DNA from 2 places in the Hoeflea sp. AS60 genome. Region 2 is predicted to be linked to the other one. Evidence: predicted binding sites of a transcription regulator. Region 2 holds the regulator's gene; the other holds the start of a gene.
What was found. The regulator PhoB, encoded in region 2, activates phosphate uptake and scavenging genes when phosphate is short. The targets are predictions, from matches to a motif close to TGTCATNNANCTGTCAT.

Region 1: a site for PhoB is predicted at 1,598-1,614, ahead of WNZ14_RS10410 (PhoX family phosphatase). Genes of this name have one in related genera too.

The regions. Positions count from the first base shown of each region.
Region 1 is NZ_JBBMQP010000002.1:26,017-30,479, reverse strand. Features, by position in the region: gene WNZ14_RS10420 (MFS transporter) at 1-224, shown strand, start outside; gene WNZ14_RS10415 (serine hydrolase domain-containing protein) at 383-1,390, opposite strand; gene WNZ14_RS10410 (PhoX family phosphatase) at 1,669-3,660, shown strand; gene WNZ14_RS10405 (nuclear transport factor 2 family protein) at 3,743-4,207, opposite strand; gene cynS (cyanase) at 4,207-4,463, opposite strand, start outside.
Region 2 is NZ_JBBMQP010000001.1:1,460,433-1,464,895, reverse strand. Features, by position in the region: gene WNZ14_RS06765 (aspartate aminotransferase family protein) at 1-311, opposite strand, end outside; gene WNZ14_RS06760 (GcrA family cell cycle regulator) at 788-1,312, shown strand; gene WNZ14_RS06755 (hypothetical protein) at 1,507-1,824, shown strand; gene phoB (phosphate regulon transcriptional regulator PhoB) at 1,953-2,636, opposite strand; gene phoU (phosphate signaling complex protein PhoU) at 2,666-3,388, opposite strand; gene pstB (phosphate ABC transporter ATP-binding protein PstB) at 3,435-4,250, opposite strand; gene pstA (phosphate ABC transporter permease PstA) at 4,318-4,463, opposite strand, start outside.

The sequences.
Region 1 (4,463 bases), on a different contig from region 2:
TGTTCGGCACCCGCCATCTGGGCATGCTGGGCGGCGTGGTGTTCTTCTCCCACCAGGTCGGTTCTTTCCTCGGCGTCTGGCTAGGCGGCTACCTCTACGACATCTTCGGCACCTACAACCCGGTCTGGTGGCTGGGCGTGGCGCTCGGTCTGTTTGCGGCAATTGTGCATTGGCCGATCAAGGAGCAGGCCGTGGACCGGCCCGCGCTGATTCCCGCGGAGTAGGCAGTCAATTTCAGTGCCGATCGAACGAAAGATCTTGCCAAAACAGCCGGGCCGCTGATGCTCCCTGCATTCAATGGGATTCGCAAAGGACCTTGTGAGGCTTTGTTGTGATGCATTTACGTAACCGCTCGATTTAAGCCAATTGAGCGCAGCATGCATCAGCGCTCGAAATAGATTTCGGCGGCCTGATCCAGAAGATCTGTGTCCGAGTGGGTATTTCCATTCACGCTGAAGGCGATGACAACGTCGGAATCCGGATAATAGCGGACATCTGCCTCGAAGCCGTCGTCACCGCCGGCATGCCCATACCAGTCGCCCCATTCATCCCCATCAATGCCTATGCCGAGGCCATAGCCTTCCTCCGGGCCTGAACCCGAGAGCATCTCACGCACCAGGTCGGGCCCGATCAGTTTGCCGTCTCGCAGGAGCGCCCGCATGAAGCGCGAAACATCGCCGACCGTACCCACCAAAGGGCCGTCGCCGGTTGCTCTGGCCCAGGCTTCCCGGCTTACGTCGGTGCGCCGCCCGCTGCCCGCATACCCACGCGCAAGATCAAGCTCGTCGTGCGCCGCACCGACACTAGTCGAAGTCATACCGGCCTTTGCCAGAACACTGTCCCGCAACGCCGTCTCCATGTTCGAACGAGACCGCTTGAGAATGTGCCCCAGTAGGACGTAATTGGTATTCGAGTATTCAAAGACTTGCCCCGGGCTTCCAAGCGGCGGCCAGTCATAGGCGAATGCGAGAACCTCTGCTTCGGTCCAGCGCCGGTCAGGCTGCCGCGCACTGGCTTGTGCAAAATCTTCGCTCAAATAGTCCGGAAACCCCGAAGTGTGATTGAGCAACTGCCGAAGACTGACATCCCTTACATTTGCGAGGGACGCGATCTGCGGAATGTCGCTGACCAGCGGCCATATGCTGGCATCGAGATCAAGTTTGCCCGTTTCGACATCCGCGAGGATCGCAGTGGCAACCACCATCTTTCCAAGCGAAGCAATGTAGAAGCGTGTCTCCGCCGTCACCGCTTGGCCGGATCTGACATCGGCAACACCGCTGGAAACCTCGACTTCTTCATCGGGTCCCGAAACATGAAGCGTTCCACCGGCAATCCGGTTTTCAGCCAGAAAAGCCTCAAGAATGGCCTTGTAATCGGCATCATCAGCCACGGCGTCCCCCGGCAGGATACTCATCACGGCGAACAAAACCGCACCAAAAAACATAAGAACCAAGGCTTCCAAGATACATACCCAGCAGTCGGCAAATGAAAAACGGCCACACAGGACAGTCCGGCAAAATCTTTCGCATACCATCGATAAAGGCTGCAAGCCTTCGCCGGCCATTGATGACGATCCTGGGAGTGCCTTTTCTGCAAATGTCATAAGCCTGTTACGCAAAATGGTGCATTGGCACTCATACGGTTCAGTCCAACACGATGGAGAAAGCCATGAACGAGATGTTCAAGCCAGAAGACGAAGTTATCAACCTCACCGAGATCCGCGAAGCCGAGGAAGACGTCGGCCGCAACCCCTCGGGCAATCCGACCATGGGCGACATCATCAACCGCCGCTTTTCACGTCGCGGGTTCCTGGGTGGCACGCTGGCCGTCACCGCCATTGCCACGACCGTCAGCCCGCTGGCGCTGATGATTGCCGATGAAGCTCGCGCCGAAGGCATGAGCGCCTTCTCCTTCAAGGAAATCGAGGCCGGTGTAGACGAGACCCATCATGTCGCCGAAGGCTATGACGCCGACGTGCTTTTGCGTTGGGGCGACAAGGTTTTCGCCGATTCTCCGGATTTTGATCCGATGAACCAGACCGCAGAAAGCCAGTCCAAACAGTTCGGCTACAACAATGACTATGTCGGCTTCGTGCCGCTGGATGAGGCCGGTGATCATGGTCTGCTGGTCGTCAATCACGAATACACCAACGCAGAACTGATGTTGCCGAACTGGGCCTCGATCGGCAAGGACAGTGAAGGCAAAGACAAGGTTATGATGGGCGAGTTCACAAAGGACGTCGTCGACATCGAAATGGCTGCCCATGGCGGCACCGTGATTGAAATCCGCAAGCAAAACGGCAAGTGGAGCCCCGTGCTTGAGGGAAAGATGAACCGCCGCCTGCATGTGGGCACCGAAATGATGCTCACCGGCCCGGCCGCCGGCCACGACCGCCTCAAGACCAATGCAGACGCCTCGGGCACCAGGGTGTTTGGCACGCTGAACAACTGCGCCGGCGGCGTCACCCCATGGGGCACATGGCTGATGGCGGAGGAGAATTTCCACGGCTACTTCATGGGCGACCTGCCTGAAGGCCATCCCGAGGCAGCCAATTACAAGCGCTATGGCGCACCGGCTGGCTGGTACAATTGGGGCGCTCATCACGACCGTTTCGACGTCTCCAAGGAACCCAATGAGCCGAACCGGTTTGGCTGGGTTGTTGAGGTCGATCCGATGGACCCGACGTCGACGCCGAAAAAGCGCACCGCGCTTGGCCGGGTCAAGCATGAGGGTGCCGAGAGCGTGGTCAACAAGGACGACCGCGTGGTGCTCTACTGCGGCGACGACGAGCGTTTCGACTATGTCTACAAGTTCGTCACGGCAGCCAAGTACAACCCCGATGACCGCGCAGCCAACATGAACCTGCTCGATGACGGCACGCTCTACGTCGCGCGCTTCAACGAAGACGGCACAGTCGACTGGATGCCGCTGGTTCATGGCGACGGCCCTCTGACTGCTGACAACGGTTTTGCCAGCCAGGCCGATGTGGTCATTGAAGCCCGCCGCGCCGGCGACCTTCTGGGCGCTACCAAGATGGACCGCCCCGAAGACGTTCAGCCCAATGCAATGACCGGCAAGGTCTATTGCATGCTGACCAACAACACGCGCCGCAAGGCCGGCGACGAGAATGCCGCCAACCCCCGCGCCGACAATGCCTTCGGCCACATTATCGAGATCAGCGAGACCGATGGCGATTTCGCTTCCACCAGGTCAACCTGGGAAATCCTGCTTAAATGCGGTGATCCCTCGGTCGCCGAAGTCGGCGCCAGCTTCTCCTCCGCCACGACAAAGGACGGCTGGTTCGGCATGCCTGACAACTGTGCCATTGACGCCGATGGCAGGCTCTGGGTCTCGACTGACGGCAACTCGGCCAAGAAGACCGGACGCGCCGACGGCCTCTGGGCTGTTGACACGGATGGTGACGCCCGCGCCACTTCGAAACTGTTCTTCCGGGTTCCTGTCGGAGCAGAGATGTGCGGTCCACTGTTCGACCCCAAGGGCGAAACCGTTTTCCTCGCGGTGCAGCACCCGGGCGATGAAGGCCTTGCCACCTATGAGCAGCCCGCCACCCGCTGGCCCGATTTCAAGGACGATATGCCGGTCCGTCCGGCGGTTGTCGCCGTCACCAGACAGGGCGGCGGCAAGATAGCCATGGCCTGACCGGCGCAAATACGTCGCCAAATTGCGAAGGGCGCCTCATGGGCGCCCTTCGTCGTTCAAATGCCGAACGTTTGCCGCCGGTTCACAGTCCAAGCTCCGAAAGCCCGGGATGATCGTCGGGCCGCCTGCCCTGCGGCCAATGATACTTGCGATCAGCTTCGGCAATCTCGATATCATTGATGCTGGCATGACGCGCGCTCATGTAACCTGCGTCATCGAATTCCCAGTTCTCGTTTCCATAGGAACGATACCAGGTGCCCCCTGCATCGTGCCATTCATAGGCAAAGCGCACCGCGATGCGATTGCCGCTGAACGCCCAGAGTTCCTTGATCAGCCGATACTCGAGCTCCTTCTCCCATTTGCGGGTCAGGAACGCCTCGATCTCGCTGCGCCCATTGATGAAGTCTGACCGGTTTCGCCATCTGCTGTCAGGCGTATAGGCGAGTGCAACCTTTGCCGGGTCGCGACCGTTCCAGCCATCCTCGGCTGCCCTTATCTTCTGGACAGCCGTTTGCTCGGTGAAAGGTGGAAAGGGAGGCCGCGACATTACCAGGATTTATAGCCAAGAAATTTGCCGGACATTTCGATCTTGACGCGGTCACCTTTCGGATTGCTGACGCGTGTGATCTGCATGTCGAAATCGATGGCCGACATGATCCCGTCGCCAAACTCTTCCTGGATCAATGCCTTCATCGTCGGGCCATAGACGCCGACAATTTCATAAAGCCGGTAGATGCAGGGATCTGTCGGAACCGCCTGTTCCCAGAGCTTGGTCGGGTACTCCTGCAGCACCAGTGCAGCCT
Region 2 (4,463 bases):
CATTCAAGCGCTTCAGCACCGGAATTGGTGAAAAACACCTTGTCGGCAAATGTCACCTCAGTGAGGCGCCGCGCCATGCGGGACTGGTCCGGAATTTCAAAAAGGTTCGAGAGATGCCACACGCGGTCGGCCTGGGCTTTGAGCGCCTCGACCAGATGCGGGTGGGCGTGGCCAAGAGAATTGACCGCGATGCCGGCAGCAAAATCGAGATAGCGCTCGCCCTCAGGGGTTTCCAGCCACACACCATTTCCACGTTCGAACACGATCGGAACACGGTTATATGTATCATAAAGCGGCTTGGCATCGGCCATGGCGCTTTTCTCCCCACTTGAGAACGGACAACAGTACATTGCCCTTGCCTTGCGAACGCCGCAGCGACCCGCACGACAGGACATGCCGAAAAACCAAAATGCCGCCCATTCCGGGGCGGCCCGGTCACTATTTACATTTAGGTCTTGCGTGTCAATGAGACACAGCGCCCACACGCCCCAAGCGGATTTCGAACACTTCCAGAGGGCGGTTTTTCGATGCGATCGGCGACACGGACCCACTTAAGGGTGAGATTTCATATTGGCCGCGTAAGTTGGGGAAAACCGCAAAAAGGAATCAGCATGATTCGGCTGACTCTTGTCACGGAGTCCGCCGACCACTAAGTTGAGCCCATGAAGTAGAGGTTCGCGGCGGACACTATTCACCTCATTGTAACCGAGTGTTCAAGCTCCGGTCGTCCGGGGCGACGTTGAGGGATTCTGACATCCCGAAAGACGGGATACAGGGAGAGCATTGCATGAACTGGACTGATGAACGGGTCGAAAGACTCAAGAAACTCTGGGCGGACGGGCTCAGCGCTAGCCAGATCGCAGCACAACTGGGCGGCGTGAGCCGCAACGCTGTGATCGGCAAGGTGCACCGGCTCAATCTTCCTGGCCGCGCCAAGAGCGGCGGACAGGCATCTGTGCGCACCAAGCGTACAACTGCGGCGCCCCGCGCTCCAAATTACGCAGGCCGGACCGCAACGCAGGCAACCCGCACTGTTAGCCGCTCAAGCGGTGGAGCCCAGCTCAAGGAAGACCTGGACTTTGTCGCGACTGAAGAAATTGACGTCCGTCCGATGGACGACGTGGTCGTGCCGATTTCGCGCAGGCTTTCTCTGATTGAGCTTTCGGAACGGACCTGCAAATGGCCGGTCGGCGATCCGTTGCAGGAGGGATTCCACTTCTGCGGCAATGATTCAGGCGATGCCTCGCCATATTGCGGCTATCACGCCAAGATGGCTTTCCAGCCATCAAGCGAGCGCAAGCGCGCCCGCTGAATACCATCTTGTAAAGACTGCCAGAGCCCGGGTTGATCGCCCGGGCTCCTTGTTTTTGTGATGGTCGCAGATGTCAGCGTGCGTTTTTCTGATATATTCTCTCATGAAACGAAATCAGAGCGCACATTGGGAGCGCCGCCGGGCTTTCCATAGCTCTTGCTTGCCAGCAGTCCCTGCAGCGAAAGGACCAACCGATGCGCCACCTTGTCATTGCTCTTGCTGCCTTACTCGCGGCCACCCTGTCTGCTGCAGCATCTTCGGATGACGCATGGGCCGAATTCGCCGAGACCGTTCGCACAGAGTGTCTCAAAGCCGCTGAGCCGATGCTGGAGGCTGCGGCGGCTGTGGTTGATCCATTCGGATCCGAGAGCTTTGGTCTTGCAGTGTTGAGCGGCAAAGCCAAGGGTGCCGATGCCACGGTCAGCTACATCTGCATCATGGACAAGCAGACTGGCATCGTCGAGCTTGGCAGTGAATTGACGTCGGATGTCTTGAAAGTCACCATACCCTAAGTCTGCAAAAAGCAGGTGCACCAGCCGTGTGGCTTGAAACCGGCGAGGCAGGAGCGCCGGCTCACGACTGCATAGCGCCGCACCTTCGTCTGGAGGCGCGACGCCGCAGAAAGTGGTATTGGCAGGCGTCAGCTTTCGATCGAATAGCCGGCACCGCGCACTGTGCGGATGGTGTCACGCATGCCGGAAAGATTGACCGCCTTGCGCAACCTGCCGACATGTACATCGACCGTGCGCTCGTCGACATAGACGTCGTGGCCCCAGACGCCATCGAGCAGTTGCGCGCGGGAATAGACCCTGCCCGGCGAGCTCATCAGATATTCGAGCAGTCGGAATTCCGTCGGTCCAAGCTTGATGTCGCGGCCCCGACGCTTCACGCGATGGGTTTCACGGTCGAGCTCGATATCGCCAACCTTGAGCAGGCTGGAAATCGTTTCCGGCCGCGCGCGGCGCAGCATGGCCCTTACACGCGCCAGCAGTTCGGGCGTGGAGAACGGCTTGACGACGAAATCATCCGCGCCGGTTGCCAGTCCGCGAACCCGTTCGCTCTCCTCGCCACGCGCCGTCAGCATGATGATAGGCAGGCGCTCGGTTTCAGGCCGAGCGCGCAAGCGGCGGCACAATTCGATTCCTGAAATGCCCGGCAGCATCCAGTCGAGGATCAGAAGATCCGGGACGCGCTCCTGCAGCCGGATCTCGGCCTCGTCACCGCGAAGAACGGTGTCAACATCGTAGCCTTCAGCTTCCAGGTTGTAGCGAAGCAACACCGAGAGTGCCTCTTCGTCTTCAACCACAGTAATACGGGGGCTCATTGCCATTGTGCATGCACTCCGTGATGCGGTCAGTCTGCGCCCGGGGCGGGCGCGACCATGCTGGCTGTCTCGTCGTCCTTGGGACGATCCGCTGCCAGCTGTTCTCCGGTGGCGACGTAATAGACGGTCTCGGCGATATTGGTGGCGTGATCACCAATGCGCTCGATGTTCTTTGCGCAGAACAGCAGGTGCGTGCAGGCAGTGATGTTGCGTGGATCTTCCATCATGTAGGTCAGCAATTCGCGGAACAGCGAGGTGTAGATCGCATCGATCTCCTCATCGCGTTCGCGGATCGAATTGGCGAGGCCCGGCGAGCGGGTGGCGAATGCATCCAGAACTTCCTTGAGCTGGGTCAGGGCCAGTTCAGCCAGATGCTCCAGCCCACGAACCAGCTTGCGGGGCTGCGCCATGGTGTGAACTGCGATCACCCGCTTGGCGATGTTCTTTCCCAGGTCGCCGACGCGCTCGAGATCGGAAGCAATTCGGATCGAACCGATGATCTCACGCAGATCCGACGCCATCGGCTGGCGCTTGGCGATCACCAGAACCGCCTTGTCGTAGATCTCGCGCTCGCCGTTGTCGAGCAGCAGGTCCTCGGAGATAACACGTTGGGCAGAGGCCGTGTCGGCGTTGACCAGGGCAGCAACGGCATCGGCGACCATGCGCTCGGCTATGCCACCCATTTCCGACAGGCGGCGCGTCAGGAAACGGAGCTCATCATCATAAGAGGTGACTGTGTGTGCTTCGGGCATGGTTTGATCCTTCAATCCTGTAATCATTATGCGAAAGGCGGTCGCATTAGCCGAAGCGGCCGGTGATGTAGTCCTGGGTCAGCTTGGTATCCGGATTGGTGAACATCTTGTCTGTTGCACCGACCTCCACGAGATTGCCCAAATGGAACATGGCCGTACGTTGCGAGACACGGGCAGCCTGCTGCATCGAGTGGGTGACGATGACGATGGTGTAGTTGACGCGGAGTTCGTCGATCAGTTCCTCGACCTTCGCTGTCGCAATCGGGTCAAGTGCCGAGCACGGTTCATCCATCAAGATGACTTCAGGGCTGACCGCGATGGCGCGAGCAATGCAAAGCCGCTGCTGCTGTCCCCCGGAAAGACCTGTTCCCGGCTCTTGCAGGCGATCCTTGACCTCGTTGAACAGGCCGGCCTTGATCAGGGAGCGTTCGACAACTTCATCCATCTCTGCGCGCGTTGAAACCTGACCGTGAATGCGGGGGCCGTAAACGACATTTTCATAGATCGATTTGGGAAACGGATTTGGCTTCTGAAACACCATGCCGACCCGCGCGCGCAGCTCCACGACATCGATCATCGGCGCGTAGATGTTCTCGCCCTCGAGCGTGATCTCGCCCTTGACCCGGCAGACATCGATGGTGTCGTTCATCCGGTTGAGGCAGCGCAGGAACGTCGACTTGCCGCAGCCTGACGGACCGATCAGCGCCGTCACGCTGTTCTTGCGGACATCCAGATTGACATCAAACAGCGCCTGCTTTTCGCCGTAGAATACGCTGACATCGGTACCGCGCATCTTGATTGCGGACTCCTCGATCGCTGCGTCGACCGCTTTTTCAGTAGCCGCTTCAGTCATGATGTTCATCTCCGTCTTCCCTTCAACAATGTCAGTATACTCAGGGCTTGATTGTTTCAAATGCAACAGTCGTGTTCTACCAGCGGCGCTCGAAGCGGCGGCGCAGCAGGATGGCAATGGCGTTCATGATGACCAGAAAGATCAGCAGCACGATAATCGCACCCGATGCACGCTCGACAAAGGCCGGATCGCCACGCTGGGTCCAGTTGTAAACCTGAACCG